One region of the Roseateles cavernae genome, then DNA from elsewhere that is predicted to be linked to it. Evidence: riboswitches for the same ligand, from Rfam matches in the RefSeq annotation. Region 1 holds a riboswitch; the other holds the start of a gene.
What was found. A riboswitch is a leader RNA that binds a small molecule or an ion and turns the genes downstream of it on or off. The one in region 1 is predicted to bind glycine.
Positions count from the first base shown of each region.

Region 2: linked by a shared signal. The riboswitch ahead of gcvT (glycine cleavage system aminomethyltransferase GcvT) and the one ahead of ABGI63_RS06940 (D-amino acid dehydrogenase) in region 1 are both predicted to bind glycine.

Region 1 is NZ_JBDPLH010000002.1:10,152-16,826, reverse strand. It holds gene ABGI63_RS06955 (acyl-CoA dehydrogenase family protein) at 1-1,074, shown strand, start outside; gene ABGI63_RS06950 (alpha/beta hydrolase) at 1,071-1,871, opposite strand; gene ABGI63_RS06945 (PQQ-dependent sugar dehydrogenase) at 1,883-3,061, opposite strand; glycine riboswitch at 3,161-3,250, shown strand; glycine riboswitch at 3,251-3,360, shown strand; gene ABGI63_RS06940 (D-amino acid dehydrogenase) at 3,443-4,756, shown strand; gene fusA (elongation factor G) at 4,834-6,675, shown strand, end outside.
Region 2 is NZ_JBDPLH010000009.1:53,906-60,580, forward strand. It holds gene gcvP (aminomethyl-transferring glycine dehydrogenase) at 1-94, opposite strand, end outside; gene gcvH (glycine cleavage system protein GcvH) at 167-544, opposite strand; gene gcvT (glycine cleavage system aminomethyltransferase GcvT) at 578-1,696, opposite strand; glycine riboswitch at 1,749-1,857, opposite strand; glycine riboswitch at 1,867-1,970, opposite strand; gene ABGI63_RS20240 (hypothetical protein) at 2,196-2,864, shown strand; gene ABGI63_RS20245 (MipA/OmpV family protein) at 2,901-3,758, shown strand; gene ABGI63_RS20250 (response regulator) at 3,804-4,463, shown strand; gene ABGI63_RS20255 (ATP-binding protein) at 4,460-5,773, shown strand; gene ABGI63_RS20260 (DegQ family serine endoprotease) at 5,837-6,675, shown strand, end outside.

The DNA of each region.
Region 1 (6,675 bases):
CAGGGCGGCTCCGATGTGCGCGCCAACACCACCCGGGCCACACCGGTCGGCGCTGGCGGGCGCGGCGCCGACCATGCCTTGCGCGGCCACAAATGGTTCTACTCGGCGCCGATGAGCGATGCCCATCTGGTCGTGGCCCAGACCGAGGACGGGCCGTCCTGCTTCTTCGTGCCGCGCTGGCGGCCGGACGGGACGCGCAATGCGGTGCAGATCCAGCGCCTGAAGCACAAGCTCGGCAACCGCAGCAATAGCAGCGCCGAGGTCGAGTTCCAGGACGCCCACGGCCTGCTGCTGGGCGAGCCCGGCCGCGGCATCCCGACCATCATCGAGATGGCGACGACGACGCGGCTCAGCTGCGTGATCGGCAGCGCCGCGATCCAGCGCCAGGCCCTGGTCCAGGCCCTGCACTACACACGCCGGCGCCGAGCTTTCGGCCGCGCGCTGGCCGGGCAGCCGCTGATGCAGAGCGTGCTGGTCGATCTGGCGCTGGAGAGCGAGGCCGCCTGCGTGCTGATGCTGCGCCTGGCCCAGGCCTTCGAGCAGCAGCAGCGCGGCTGGCAGCGGCTGATGACGCCGGCCGCCAAGTTCTGGGTCTGCAAGCGCACGGTCGAGCTCTGCGGCGAAGCCATCGAGGTCTTCGGTGGCAATGGCTATGTGGACGAGGGCCCGATGGCACGGCTGTACCGCGAGGCGCCGGTCAATTCGATCTGGGAGGGCTCGGGCAATGTGATGTGCCTGGACCTGCTGCGCGCGCTCGCGCGCGAGCCGCCGTCGGCGTTCGAGCTGCTCGACGAGCTGCAGCAGATGGCCGGCGACGAGACGCTCTTGCGCACCGAGCTCCAGGCCCTGCGCGAGCTGCTGCACACCGAGCCGGCCGAAGCCCTGGGCCGTCAGCTGGCGCAGCGCCTGGTGATCACGGCCCAGGCCTGCCTGCTGCGCCGCGATGCGCCGGCCGCCATCGCCGAGGCCTTCATCGCCAGCCGCTTCGATGCGCGGCATGGCCGCTTTTACGGCGCCCTGGACACGCGCGGGCTGGACGTCCAGGCGGTGCTGGCGCGCGCCTACCCGGACTAGGGGCCGCGCAGCGCCTCGCGCATGGCCTGCAGATAGGGCTCGAAATTCTGCAGATCATTGTGGCCGGCACCGGCAATGCGCTGCAGCCGGGCTCGCGGCGCGTGCGCCAGCAGTTGCTCGGCCTGCTGCAGCGGGATCAATTCATCCTGCTCGCCATGCAGCAGCAGCAGGGGGCCGTCGAGGCGCGCGACAGCGGCGGCGGTATCGAGCGGATAGCGCAGCAGCCACCTCGGCACCCAGGGATAGTGCAGGCGCATCAGCGCGGCCATGCTGGCATAGGGCGAGACCAGCACGGTCAGCTCGGGCCTGACCTCGGCCGCCAGACCGGCGGCCAGCGCCGTGCCCAGCGAACGGCCATAGATCACGCGGCGCAGGCCCCGGTAGCGCGGCGCCACGCTGTCCCAGGCGGCCCGCACATCGGCGCGCAGCTGGGCCTCGCTGTCGATCTGGCCCGTGCTCTTGCCGTAGCCGCGATAGTCCAGCATGAAGAGGTCGTAGCCGGCGCGGCGGTAGAAGTCGACATTGACGAACCAGCTGTCCAGATTGCCGGCATTGCCGTGCAGAAAGAACACCAGGCCGCAGGGCGCCGGCAGGCGCAGATGCAGGGCCGACAGCCGGGCATCGGGCACGGCGATCTGCAGCTCGTGGACATCGTCGCCCAGCGCGAAGCGGTGCGCGGCCGGCAGCGGCTGGGGCATGAAGAGCAGGCGCTCCTGGCGCCAGTACAGCCAGGCCAGCAGCAGGCCATAGACCAGCAGCGCCAGCGCGACGACGAGCAGCAGCCGGCGCATCAGCATCCATCAAGCCCTCAGCGCGCCAGCCGCATCAGCTTGCCGCTGTCGGTCAGCAGCAGCAGCGCGCCGTCCGGCGCCTGGCGCACATCGCGGAAGCGCTCGCCCAGGCTGGCGAACATCGCCTCGCGCGCGGCCACCGTGTTGCCGCTGAGCTGCAACCGCCACAGGGCCTGGCCGGCCAGCGCGCCGGAGAACAGCTGGCCGCGCCACTCGGGGAACATCGCGCCGGTGTAGAAGACCAGGCCGGCCGGCGCCACCGAGGTCGGCACCCAGTAAGTCAGGGGCTCGATAAAGGCCGGCGCATGGACACCGCCGCCAAGCCTGCAGCCCTCGCTGACCGGCGAGCCATAGTTGCAGCCATAGCTCTTGATGGGCCAGCCGTAATTGGCGCCGGCTCGAGCGATATTGATCTCGTCGCCGCCCTGCGGGCCATGCTCGCTGAGCCAGAGCTCGCCGCTGCTCGGATGCAGGGCCGCGCCCTGCGGGTTGCGGTGGCCATAGCTCCAGATGCCGGGCCGCGCACCGGCGCCCAGCGCCGGATTGCCGGCCGGGATGCTGCCGTCGCGCTGGATGCGCACCACCTTGCCCAGGGTCTGTGCCAGGTCTTGCGCGGGGCTGCCGAGCTGGCGTTCGCCCAGCGTGACGAACAGGGTCTTGTCGTTGGAGAACACCAAACGCGAGCCGAAATGGCCGCCCCCGCTGACCTTGGGCGCCTGGCGGAAGATCACCACCACGTCCTGCAAGGCATTGCCGACCAGGCGACCACGCGCCACCGCGGTGCCGCTGCGGCCCGCTTCGGCGCCGCTGCCCGGCTCGGAATAGGACAGATAGACCCAGGACGCGCTCGCGAAGTCCGGGTCGAGCGCGACATCGAGCAGGCCGCCCTGGCCGGCCGAGACGACCGCCGGCACGCCGCTGATCGTGGCCAGCGTGCTGCGGCCATCGGCGCTGAGCAGCAGCAGGCTGCCGGCCTTTTGCGTCACCAGCATGCGGCCATCGGGCAGCAGGGCCAGGCCCCAGGGCGCCGACAAGCCGCTGTGCAGAGTCGTCAGCTGCGGCGCCGCAGCGGGCGGCGGTGTCGCCGGCGGGGTGGGCGCGGCGACCACCTCGCCGCCCCCGCCCCCGCCGCAGGCCACGGCAAAAATGACACTGGCGACAGCAAGACTCAGTTTGGACATGGATTCGAGACGCATCGTGAACTCCCGCACGGGGATGGCCCGCCAGCTTACTGCAGGCGACGGCCGCGGCGCCCGCGCAGGGTTGACGCCCCATCAGGGCCCCGCCTACACTGGGCCCCGGATTCAGGAGAGAGCATGCCCTCGCGCATGCCGCCGAAGGCGCAAGCTCCCATACTCGCTCAGGCCCCGTACTGGATCCGTCACAAGCCGAATGCTGGAGAGCGCGGTCCGCAAGGGACCGCCACCGAAGGAGCAAGGCGCACATCGGGTGATGGGCGCTGAATCTCTCAGGTATCAGGGACAGCGGGAGCGGCGCGCGTCAGGCGCACGCATGCCCGGGTTTCTTCCCTCCATAACCCACGTCCGTCTGGCGCTCAGCTCCTCCTGGAGTTCAGCATGCAAGTCATCGTTCTCGGCGCCGGCGTCACCGGCATCACCACCGCCTGGTATCTGCGCCAGGCCGGCCACGAGGTCACCGTCATCGAGCGCCAGCCGGCTGCCGGCCTGGAGACCAGCTTCGCCAACGGCGGCCAGATCTCGGTCTCGCACGCCGAGCCCTGGGCCAATCCGGGCGCGCCGCTGAAGGTGCTGAAGTGGCTGATGCGCGAGGATGCGCCGCTGCTGTTCCGCCTGCGTGCCGATGCCGCGCAATGGCGCTGGGGCCTGCAGTTCCTGCGTGAATGCACACCGGGCCGTACCGCCCACAATATCCGCAACATCGTCAGCCTGGGCCTGTACAGCCGCGCCAAGCTGCAGGCGCTGCGCGCCGCCACCGGCATCGAGTACGCGCAGCGCACCCAGGGCATCCTGCACTTCTACACCAGCGAGGCCGAGTACGAGGCGGCCCAGGAACCGGCCCGCCTGATGCGCGAGCAGGGCTGCGAGCTGGACATGAAGAGCCCGGACGAGTGCGTGGCCATCGAGCCGGCGCTGGCGCAGTGCCGCTCAAAGATCGTCGGCGGCAGCATGACCCCCAGCGACGAGTCGGGCGACGCGCACCTGTTCACGCAGGAACTGGCGCGGCTGTGCGCGGCGGCCGGCGTGCAGTTCCGCTACGAGACCCGCATCCTGGGCTTCGAGCGCAGCGGCGACCGCATCGATCAGCTCATCGTGGCCGATGCGCGCGGCGAGGTGCAGCGCCTGCAGGCCGACGCCCATGTGCTGTGCCTGGGCTCGTTCAGCCGCGGCCTGGCACGCGAGCTGGGTGTCGATCTGAACATCTATCCGGCCAAGGGCTATTCGGTCACCTTGCCGGTCACCGCGCCCGAGCACAGCTACCAGGTCTCGCTGACCGACGACGAGTACAAGCTGGTGTTCTCGCGCCTGGGCGACCGGCTGCGCATCGCCGGCACGGCCGAGCTCAACGGCTACGACACGAGCCTGAACCTGGCCCGCTGCGAGGCCATCGTGCGACGCACCCGCGAGCTGTTCCCGCAGATGAGCGACGGCTCGGGCGCGCAGTACTGGACCGGCCTGCGCCCCGCCACCCCGTCCAATCTGCCCTATATCGGCCGCAGCAGGATCGGCAACCTCTTTCTCAATACCGGCCATGGCACGCTAGGCTGGACCCACAGCTGCGGCTCGGGCGCGGCCATCGCCGACATCGTCGGCGGCCGCGTGCCGGAGCTGGATTACGCCTTCACGGCGGCCAGCCGCGCGGCGGCGCGCCCAGGGAACAGGCCTCTTGTGCCGCAGCCGCGCTTGCCCTAGGCTGTGCCCAAGCCGGGGCTCAAGACCCGGCACTGCTTCAGCCGTCATCCCTGTGCAATGACCGAAGGAGTGCGCCCATGCCCGCCAGCCACAGCAAGGCCCCAGAGACTGCAGCCCCGGGCAGTCTGGGCCTCTCCGCGCAGATCGCCCAGATCCGCGCCCTGGCCCTGGTGGGGCCGGCCGGCGCCGGCAAGACCAGCCTGATCGAGGCCTTGCTGCATCAGGCCGGCGCGATCGCTGCGGCCGGCTCGGTGGAGCGCGGCAACACGGTCAGCGACTTCGATCCGCTGGAAAAGCGCGCCCAGCATTCGCTGCATGCCTCGGTCGTGCACATGAACCATGGCGGCCTGCGCATCCATGCGATCGACACGCCCGGCGCGCCGGACTTCATCGGCCAGTCGCTGCCGGCGCTGGAGGCGGCCGACACGGCCATCGTCGTGATCAATGCGCTCAACGGCATCGAGCTGATGGCCTCGCGCATGATGGAGACCGCCGCGCAGCGCGGGCTGTGCCGCCTGATCGTGATCAACCGCATCGACGCGCCCGGCGTGCAGCTGCCGGCGCTGCTGGAGCAGCTGCGTGCGAGCTTCGGCCGCGAATGCCTGCCGCTGAACCTGCCGGCCGATGGCGGCACGCGGGTGCAGGACTGCTTCTACAGCAGCAGCGGGGCCAGCGATTTCTCGTCGGTGGCCGAGGCCCATCGCGCCTTGGTGGAGCAGGTCGTCGAGGTGGACGCGGCTTTCGTCGATCGCTATCTGAACGAGGGCGATGTCGACGCCAGCGAGCTGCATGCACCGCTGGAGCAGGCGCTGCGCGAAGGCCATCTGATCCCGGTCTGCTTTACCTCGGCGCGCACCGGTGCCGGCGTGGCCGAGCTGCTGGACGTGATAGCGCGCCTGCTGCCCAATCCGAGCGAAGGCAATCCGCCGCTGTTCCTGCGCGGCGAGGGGCCGGACGCGCTGCCGCTGCAGGCCCTGCCAGAGCCCGGCGCCCATGTGCTGGCCCATGTGTTCAAGATCAATGCCGACCCCTATCTGGGCAAGATGGGGGTGTTGCGGGTGCACCAGGGCAGCTTGACGAAGAACAGCCAGCTCTTCGTGGGCCATGCGCGCAAGCCCTTTCGTGTCGGCCACCTGTTCCTGCTGCAGGGCAAGGAGCATGTCGAGATCGAGCAGGCCCTGCCGGGCGATATCTGCGCGATCGCCAAGGTCGAGGAGCTGCATTACGACGCGGTGCTGCATGACGCGCCCGAGGACGAGCACATCCACCTGGCGCCACTCGAGTTCCCGGTACCGGTGCATGGCCTGGCGATCAGCCCGGCGCGCCATGGCGACGAGCAGCGGCTGTGGGAGATCCTGAACCGCCTGATCGACGAAGACCCCTGCCTGAAGGTCGAGCATGCCAGCGTGACCAACGAGACCCTGGTCTATGGCCTGGGCGAGCTGCATCTGCGCATGCTGCTGGAGCGGCTGCGCGAGACCTACAAGTTCGAGGTGCAGACCCAGCCGCCGCGCATCGCCTACCGCGAGACCGTCTCGAGTCCGGCCGAGGGCCACTACCGGCACAAGAAGCAGAGCGGCGGGGCCGGTCAGTTCGGCGAGGTCTATCTGCGCATCGAGCCGCTGGCGCGCGGTGCCGGCTTCGAGTTCGTCGACGCGGTCAAGGGCGGCACGATACCGGGCCAGTTCATGCCGGCGGTCGAGAAGGGTGTGCGTTCGGCACTGGACAGCGGCGTCGTCGCCGGCTATCCGCTGGTCGATCTGCGGGTCACGGTGTTCGACGGCAAGCACCATTCGGTCGACAGCAAGGAGATCGCCTTCGTCACCGCCGGCCGCAAGGCCTTGATCGCCGCCGTGCGCGAGGCGCGACCGCTGGTGCTGGAGCCCATCGTCCATGTCGAGATCAGCACGCCCGAGGCG
Region 2 (6,675 bases), on a different contig from region 1:
CGGCCTCGTCGGCCGCATCGGGGCCGATATGGCGGGCGTGGAATTCGGCGGCGTTCTCGAGCTCGCCCAGGGGCTTCAGAGCAGACATCAACATGGCAACAATCCTTGCGGGGTACAACAACGGGCACCGGAGTGCCCGTTTTTCATCGGTTCAGGTCAGCAGCGATCAGCTGTTCTTGACCAGCTCGTCATAGGCCGTGCTGTCCATCAGCGCGTCCAGCTCGGCCGGCTTGCTGAGCTTGACCTTGAAGAACCAGCCGGCCTTCAGCGGGTCGCTATTGGCCAGCGAGGGGTCGTCGCGCAGCGCTTCGTTGACCTCGGTGATCTCACCCGACACCGGCATATAGACATCGGCCGCGGCCTTGACCGACTCGACCACACCGGCCACATCCTTCTCGGCAAAGCTCGCGCCGACGGCGGGCAGGTCGACAAAGACCACATCGCCCAGCGCGTCCTGCGCATGGACCGTGATGCCCACGATGACCGTGCCGTCGGCTTCGATCTGGACCCACTCGTGGTCGGCGGTGTACTTGATAGTGCTCATGGGGTGCTCCGTGAAGTAGGGTGGTGCGACTGATCAGCCGCGGTAGTAACCGTTGGGGGTGAAAGGGGTGGGGCTGACGGTCATCGGCGTGCGCTTGTCGCGCACGATGGCCCAGACCTGGGTGCCCTGGGCCGCATGACTGCTGTTCAGATAGGCCAGGGCCACCGGCTTGTTGACCGTCGGGCCCAGGGTGCCGCTGGTGACGACGCCGATCTCGACGCCGGCCTCATCCACCAGCTTTGCGCCTTCGCGCACCGGCATGCGCTCGCTGCCGACCAGGCCGACGCGCTTGCGCGCGGCGCCGCCGGCCAGCTGCGCGTCGACCACGGCCGCGCCCGGATAGCCGCCGGCGCGCGCACCGCCGGCGCGGCGCACCTTCTGGATCGCCCAGGTCAGCGAGGCCTCCACCGGCGTCGTGCCAGTGTCGATGTCATGGCCATACAGGCACAGGCCGGCTTCCAGGCGCAGCGAGTCGCGCGCGCCCAGGCCGATGGGCTTGACCTCGGGCTGGGCCAGCAGTTTGCGCGCCAGGGCCTCGGCCTGCGCACCGGCCACCGAGATCTCGAAGCCGTCCTCGCCGGTGTAGCCGGAGCGGGTCAGGAAGGTCGGGATGCCGTCCAGCTCGAAGAAGCCGCCGGTCATGAAGGTCAGCTTGGCGACCTCGGGGTTCAGGCGCGCGAGCGCGGTCACGGCCTGCGGGCCCTGCAGCGCGAGCAGCGCCTGCTCGGGCATGGGAATCACCTCGCACTTGGTGCCGATGGTGGCTTGCAGATGGGCGATGTCCTGCACTTTGCAGCCGGCATTGACGACGACGAACAGGTCGTCGGGGCGGCGGCAGATCATCAGGTCGTCGAGGATGCCGCCCTGCTCGTTGGTGAAGAGGGCGTAGCGCTGCTTGAACACGCCCAGGTCGATCACATCGACCGGCACGATGGTTTCAAGCGCGGCAGCGGCGCCGGCGCCGACCAGGCGCAGCTGGCCCATGTGCGAGACATCGAACAGGCCGGCCGCGGCGCGGGTGTGCTTGTGCTCGGCCATCACGCCCGACGGGTACTGCACCGGCATGTCATAGCCGCCGAAGGGCACCATCTTGGCGCCGAGTTCGAGATGCAGGGCGTGCAGGGGGGTCTTGAGGAGAGCGTCGGCGGACATGGGAAAACTCCGAGGGCATTCAAACAGCCCACGCCCATCGGGGGCGCGGGGGGATGCCCTCGCTGTCCGGCTTACCTGAGAGATTGACCGCTGACGGTTCGCCAACAGCTTGCCCCTTCGGTGGACGGACTCGGGGCCCGCCTCTCTCCAGTGAGGAACGCCCGGTTCTGGGCGTTTTGTCAGTCCTTTTGCCTGAGCGTTCGCAGCTTGGGATCACCATCGCCACTGCGCCTTCGGCGGCTTCCGCTAGGAAGCTCTCTCCTGACCGGCGGCATTGTAGCCATGGTTTGAGCTCGCCGAGCTCGCGGCTTGGGATTCAGCAAGTCTTCATGCAGGGTGCATGAAATCTTCAGCGTCGCTGCCGACACTGCGATCACCCGGGAGATACCCGGGGACGCCGTCGATCGGCGGGTTCACAAGCAAGAAGGGAAGGCTTGAGCATGAAGTACCGCTATCCACACCGCGCCGCGCCGGGCGACGCCTGCGCCGGGGTCCTGCCTTGAGCGGCCACGGCCTGCTGGCGATGCTAGGCCTGGTGCTGGCCCTGGCCGACGGCCGACCGGCCTGCGCCGCCAGCAATGCCCAGCTGCCGGCGCGCACCGTGTTCGAGATGGCGGCCGCGCTCGACCGGCTGGCACCCGAAGAGCGCGATGCGATCCGGCTGCAACACCGTCTGCGGGCGCTCACGCCGGGCGAGGACCTGCGGCTCTGGTATGTCGAGCAAGGTCGGCGTGTCGACGTCCCCTTGCTGGCCGATGGCCGCTTCGAGCGCCCGGCGGCGCTGGCCAGGGCCGACGTCGCCGCCACCATGCATGCCAACAGGCCGCTGGATGATCTCGATCTGAACATCGATCTGCTGGTGCAGTTGCCCGACGGCCGGGAATTCCGTTACGCCGACCTGACGCGTGCTGCGGCGCAGATGAACGGCTTTGCCAAGCGCCAGGCCGGCTTCGCCGGCGTCTTCGCCCCCAAGGTTCACAGCCTGCAGTTCCGTTGCGAGCAACGGCCCGATTGCGCACTCACCGTGCATCTGCCGGCCGGTGCCCGGACTTATCTGCCCGACGCCAAGGACCGCATCGTCTTGCGGCTCAGTGCCGCCTTGAAGGATGCCAACCCGCGCATCACCACCGTACAGCCCTTCGCCGAGATCGTCGGCGCTATGGATTGATTGCTCCCACCACTTTCCCTACTCGACCCACCACTCATGAACAAGCCATCCAAACTCATTGCCGGCCGTCAAACCGCTGCGGCCGCCGCCCTGCTGCTGAGCCTGGGCCTGGTGCCAGCACTGTCCCATGCCCAGGCCGGCGCCGAGCCTGCCGGGGGCAACACCCTGATGCTGGGCATCGGGGTGGGCTTCGATGCCAAGTACGCCGGTGCCAAGAAGATCGAGGGCGGCGTGCTGCCCGGGATCGACTACCAGATGAGCAATGGCTTCTTCGCCAGCACCATGCGCGGCATAGGCTGGGCCGGCGAAACCGGCCCGCTGGGCTATAGCGCCTCGCTGGGGCTGCGCGGCGGCCGCAACGACAAGGACAAGAAGGGCATCTCCGGCGGCGCTAAGGAGCTCAAGGGCATGGGCGAGATCAAGACCATAGGCACGCTCAATCTGGGCCTGAGCTACAGCCTGATGGACACCGTGCAGCTGAGCGCCGGCGTGGAGCTGCCGCTCAGCAAGGGCAAGGACAAGGACATCGCCCAACTGAAGGACGCTCGCCACGGCACCGTCTTCCGGCTCGGCGCCGAGGCTGGCGTCTGGTCCGACGAGCGCAACGAACTGTCCATCGGGCTCAGCGCCAGCGCCGGTGACAAGAAGTACACGCAGGCCTTTTTTGGCGTCAGCCCGGCCCAGGCGGCGGCGAGCAAGTACGGCATCTACACGCCCAAGTCCGGCTTCCATTCGCTGGATGCCAGCGTCAGCTGGAAGTACAAGATAGACAAAAAATGGGGCGTGATGAGCTCGCTGGGCGCGACCCGCCTGCTCGGCGACGCGGCCAAGAGCCCGCTGGTGCAGCGCAAGGCCAGCCCGACCGGCATGGTGATGCTGACCTATCTGTACTGAGGGCCACCCTAAGCCCGGCCTAAGCCGGGCGTGGACAATACCGGCATGCGTTTATTGCTGGTGGAAGACGATCAGATGATTGGCGAGCAGCTGCTGGACCTGCTGCGCGCCGAGGGCTATGCGGTCGACTGGGTGCGCGATGGCGAGCAGGCCGACACGGCGCTGCAGGCCCAGGACTACGACCTGCTGCTGCTCGACCTGGGCCTGCCCCGGCGCGACGGCATGAGCGTGCTGCGCGCCTTGCGCGCGCGCAAGCAGCGCCTGCCGGTGCTGATCGCCACCGCCCGCGACGCGCTGGCGCAGCGGGTCGAGGGGCTGGACGCCGGCGCCGACGACTATGTGCTCAAGCCCTTCGAGCTCGACGAGCTGCTGGCCCGCATCCGCGCACTGCTGCGCCGCGCCAGCGGCCGCGCCGAGCCGGTCTACGAGCATCTGGGCGTCAGCCTGAATCCTGCCACCCATGAGGCCACGGTCGGCGGCCAGCCGGTCACGCTGTCGGCGCGCGAATGGGCGGTGCTGGAACCGCTGCTGGCGCGGCCGGGCCTGGTGCTGTCGCGCCAGCAGCTGGAGGAGAAGCTCTACAGCTGGAAGGACGAGGTCACGAGCAATGCGGTCGAGGTCTATATCCACGGCCTACGCAAGAAGCTCGGGCCCGGCCTGATCCAGAATGTGCGCGGCCTGGGCTATATGGTGCCCAAGCAATGAGTACGGCAAGACCTGCCCCCTCGCTGCGGCGCCGGCTGATGCTGTTCCTGCTGGGTGCCGTCAGTCTGGCGGCGCTGCTGCAGGCCTGGAGCGCCTACCGCACGGCCTTGCAGGAGGCCGACGCGATCTTTGACTACCAGATGCAGCAGATGGCGCTGTCCATCGGCGGCGCCGCGCCGCCGCGCCATCTGCCCGAGGAGCTGGAGCTGATCATCCAGGCCTGGACCGACGACGGCCTGCAGCTGTTCGCACCGGCGCCGCGGGCGCGGCTGCCGCAGCGCGCGGTGCTGGGCTTCACCACTGTCGAGTCGGAGGGCAAGCAGTACCGCGTGCTGTCGATGCAGACCGGCGGCCGGGTGGTGCAGGTGGCCCAGGAGCTGGCGGTGCGCCAGCGCCTGGCCGGGCGGCTGGCCTGGCGCACGATCACGCCCATCGCCATCGTGCTGCCGCTGCTGATGGCGGTGGTGGGCTGGGTGGTGAGCCGCTCGCTGGCGCCGGTCGAGCGGGTGCGCAAGCAGCTGGCGGCGCGGGCGGCCGAGGATTTGTCGCCGGTGGGCGAGGGCGGCCTGCCGGCCGAGATCCAGCCCATGGTGCAGGAGCTGAACTCGCTGCTGGCGCGCATGCGCCAGGCCTTCGACGCGCAGCAGCATTTCGTCGCCGACGCCGCCCATGAGCTGCGCTCGCCGCTGACCGCGCTGAAGCTGCAGCTGCAGGCCCTGCAGCGCAGCGGCGGCGAGCCCGAGCGCGCGCTGATCCAGCAGCGCCTGGGCGCCGGCATCGAGCGAGCCGGCCATCTGGTCGAGCAGCTGCTGCTGCTGGCGCGCCAGCAGGCGGTGGGCAGCGTCGAGAGGCGGCCGGTCGCGCTGGAGCCGCTGACCCGTCAGCTGATGGGCGAGCTGGCCGCCAGCGCCCAGGCCCGGCACATCGACCTGGGCTTGCTGCGGGCCGACGCGGTCAGCGTCCCGGGCCAGGCCGATGCGCTGGCCGTGCTGCTGCGCAATCTGCTGGACAACGCGCTCAAGTACACGCCCGAGGGCGGGCGGGTCGATGTGCTGCTGCTCGACGAGGGCGGCACGGCGCGGCTGCGCATCGAGGACAGCGGCCCCGGCATCGCGCCCGAGGAGCGCGAGCGCGTGTTCGATCGCTTCTATCGCAGCAGCGAGCAGCAGGCCCAGGCCAGCGGCTCCGGCCTGGGTCTGGCCATCGTCAAGTCGATTGCCGAGCGCCACGGCGCCCGGCTCGCACTGGAGCGCTCCGAGGCGCTGGGCGGGCTGCGGGTGGATGTGTTGTTCGACAAGAGCGCGCCTTAAGTGCCACCTAAGTCTTGCTTGCCATAGTGAGCCCATCGACGCTCACTTTTAGCAGGAGGCTTTATGGCAGCAGCAGAAACGATGATCCCGGCCAAGCGTTTGGTATGGGCCCTGGCGACGGCCGGACTGATAGGCGTCGGCGGCGGCGCGATCGGCGCGGCGGCCTTGCAGAAGACGGCCACGCCGCCGGCCGCAGGCGTGCAGACGCCATCCGCCCAGCCTTTCTCACCCGTTCAGGCCGCCGCGCCCGGCGCAGCCACGGGGCTGCCCGACTTTGCCCAGATCACCCAGCAAAACGGTGCGGCCGTGGTCAATATCAGCGTCACCGGCAGCGTCAAGACCAGCCGCGCCGCGCCGCAGCTGGACCCCGATGATCCCTTCTACCAGTTCTTCCGGCGCTTTCAGGTGCCGGGCCAGCCGGGCCAGGCGCGCGAGATGCCCACGCGCGGCCAGGGCTCGGGCTTCATCGTCAGCGCCGACGGCCTGATACTGACCAATGCCCATGTGGTGCGCGACGCCCAGGAGGTGATGGTCAAGCTGACCGACCGGCGCGAGTTCCCGGCCAAGGTGCTGGGCAGCGATCCCAAGACCGATGTGGCGGTGCTGAAAATCGAGGCCAAGAACCTGCCGGCGCTGAAACTGGGCAGCAGCAAGGACCTGCGCGTCGGCGAATGGGTGCTGGCGATAGGCTCGCCCTTCGGTTTCGAGAACAGCGTCAGCGCCGGCGTCGTCAGCGCCAAGGGCCGGGCCCTGCCCGACGAGACCTTTGTGCCCTTCATCCAGACCGATGTGGCGGTCAACCCCGGCAACTCGGGCGGCCCGCTGTTCAACGCCCGCGGTGAGGTGGTCGGCATCAACTCGCAGATCTACAGCCAGTCGGGCGGCTACCAGGGCATCTCGTT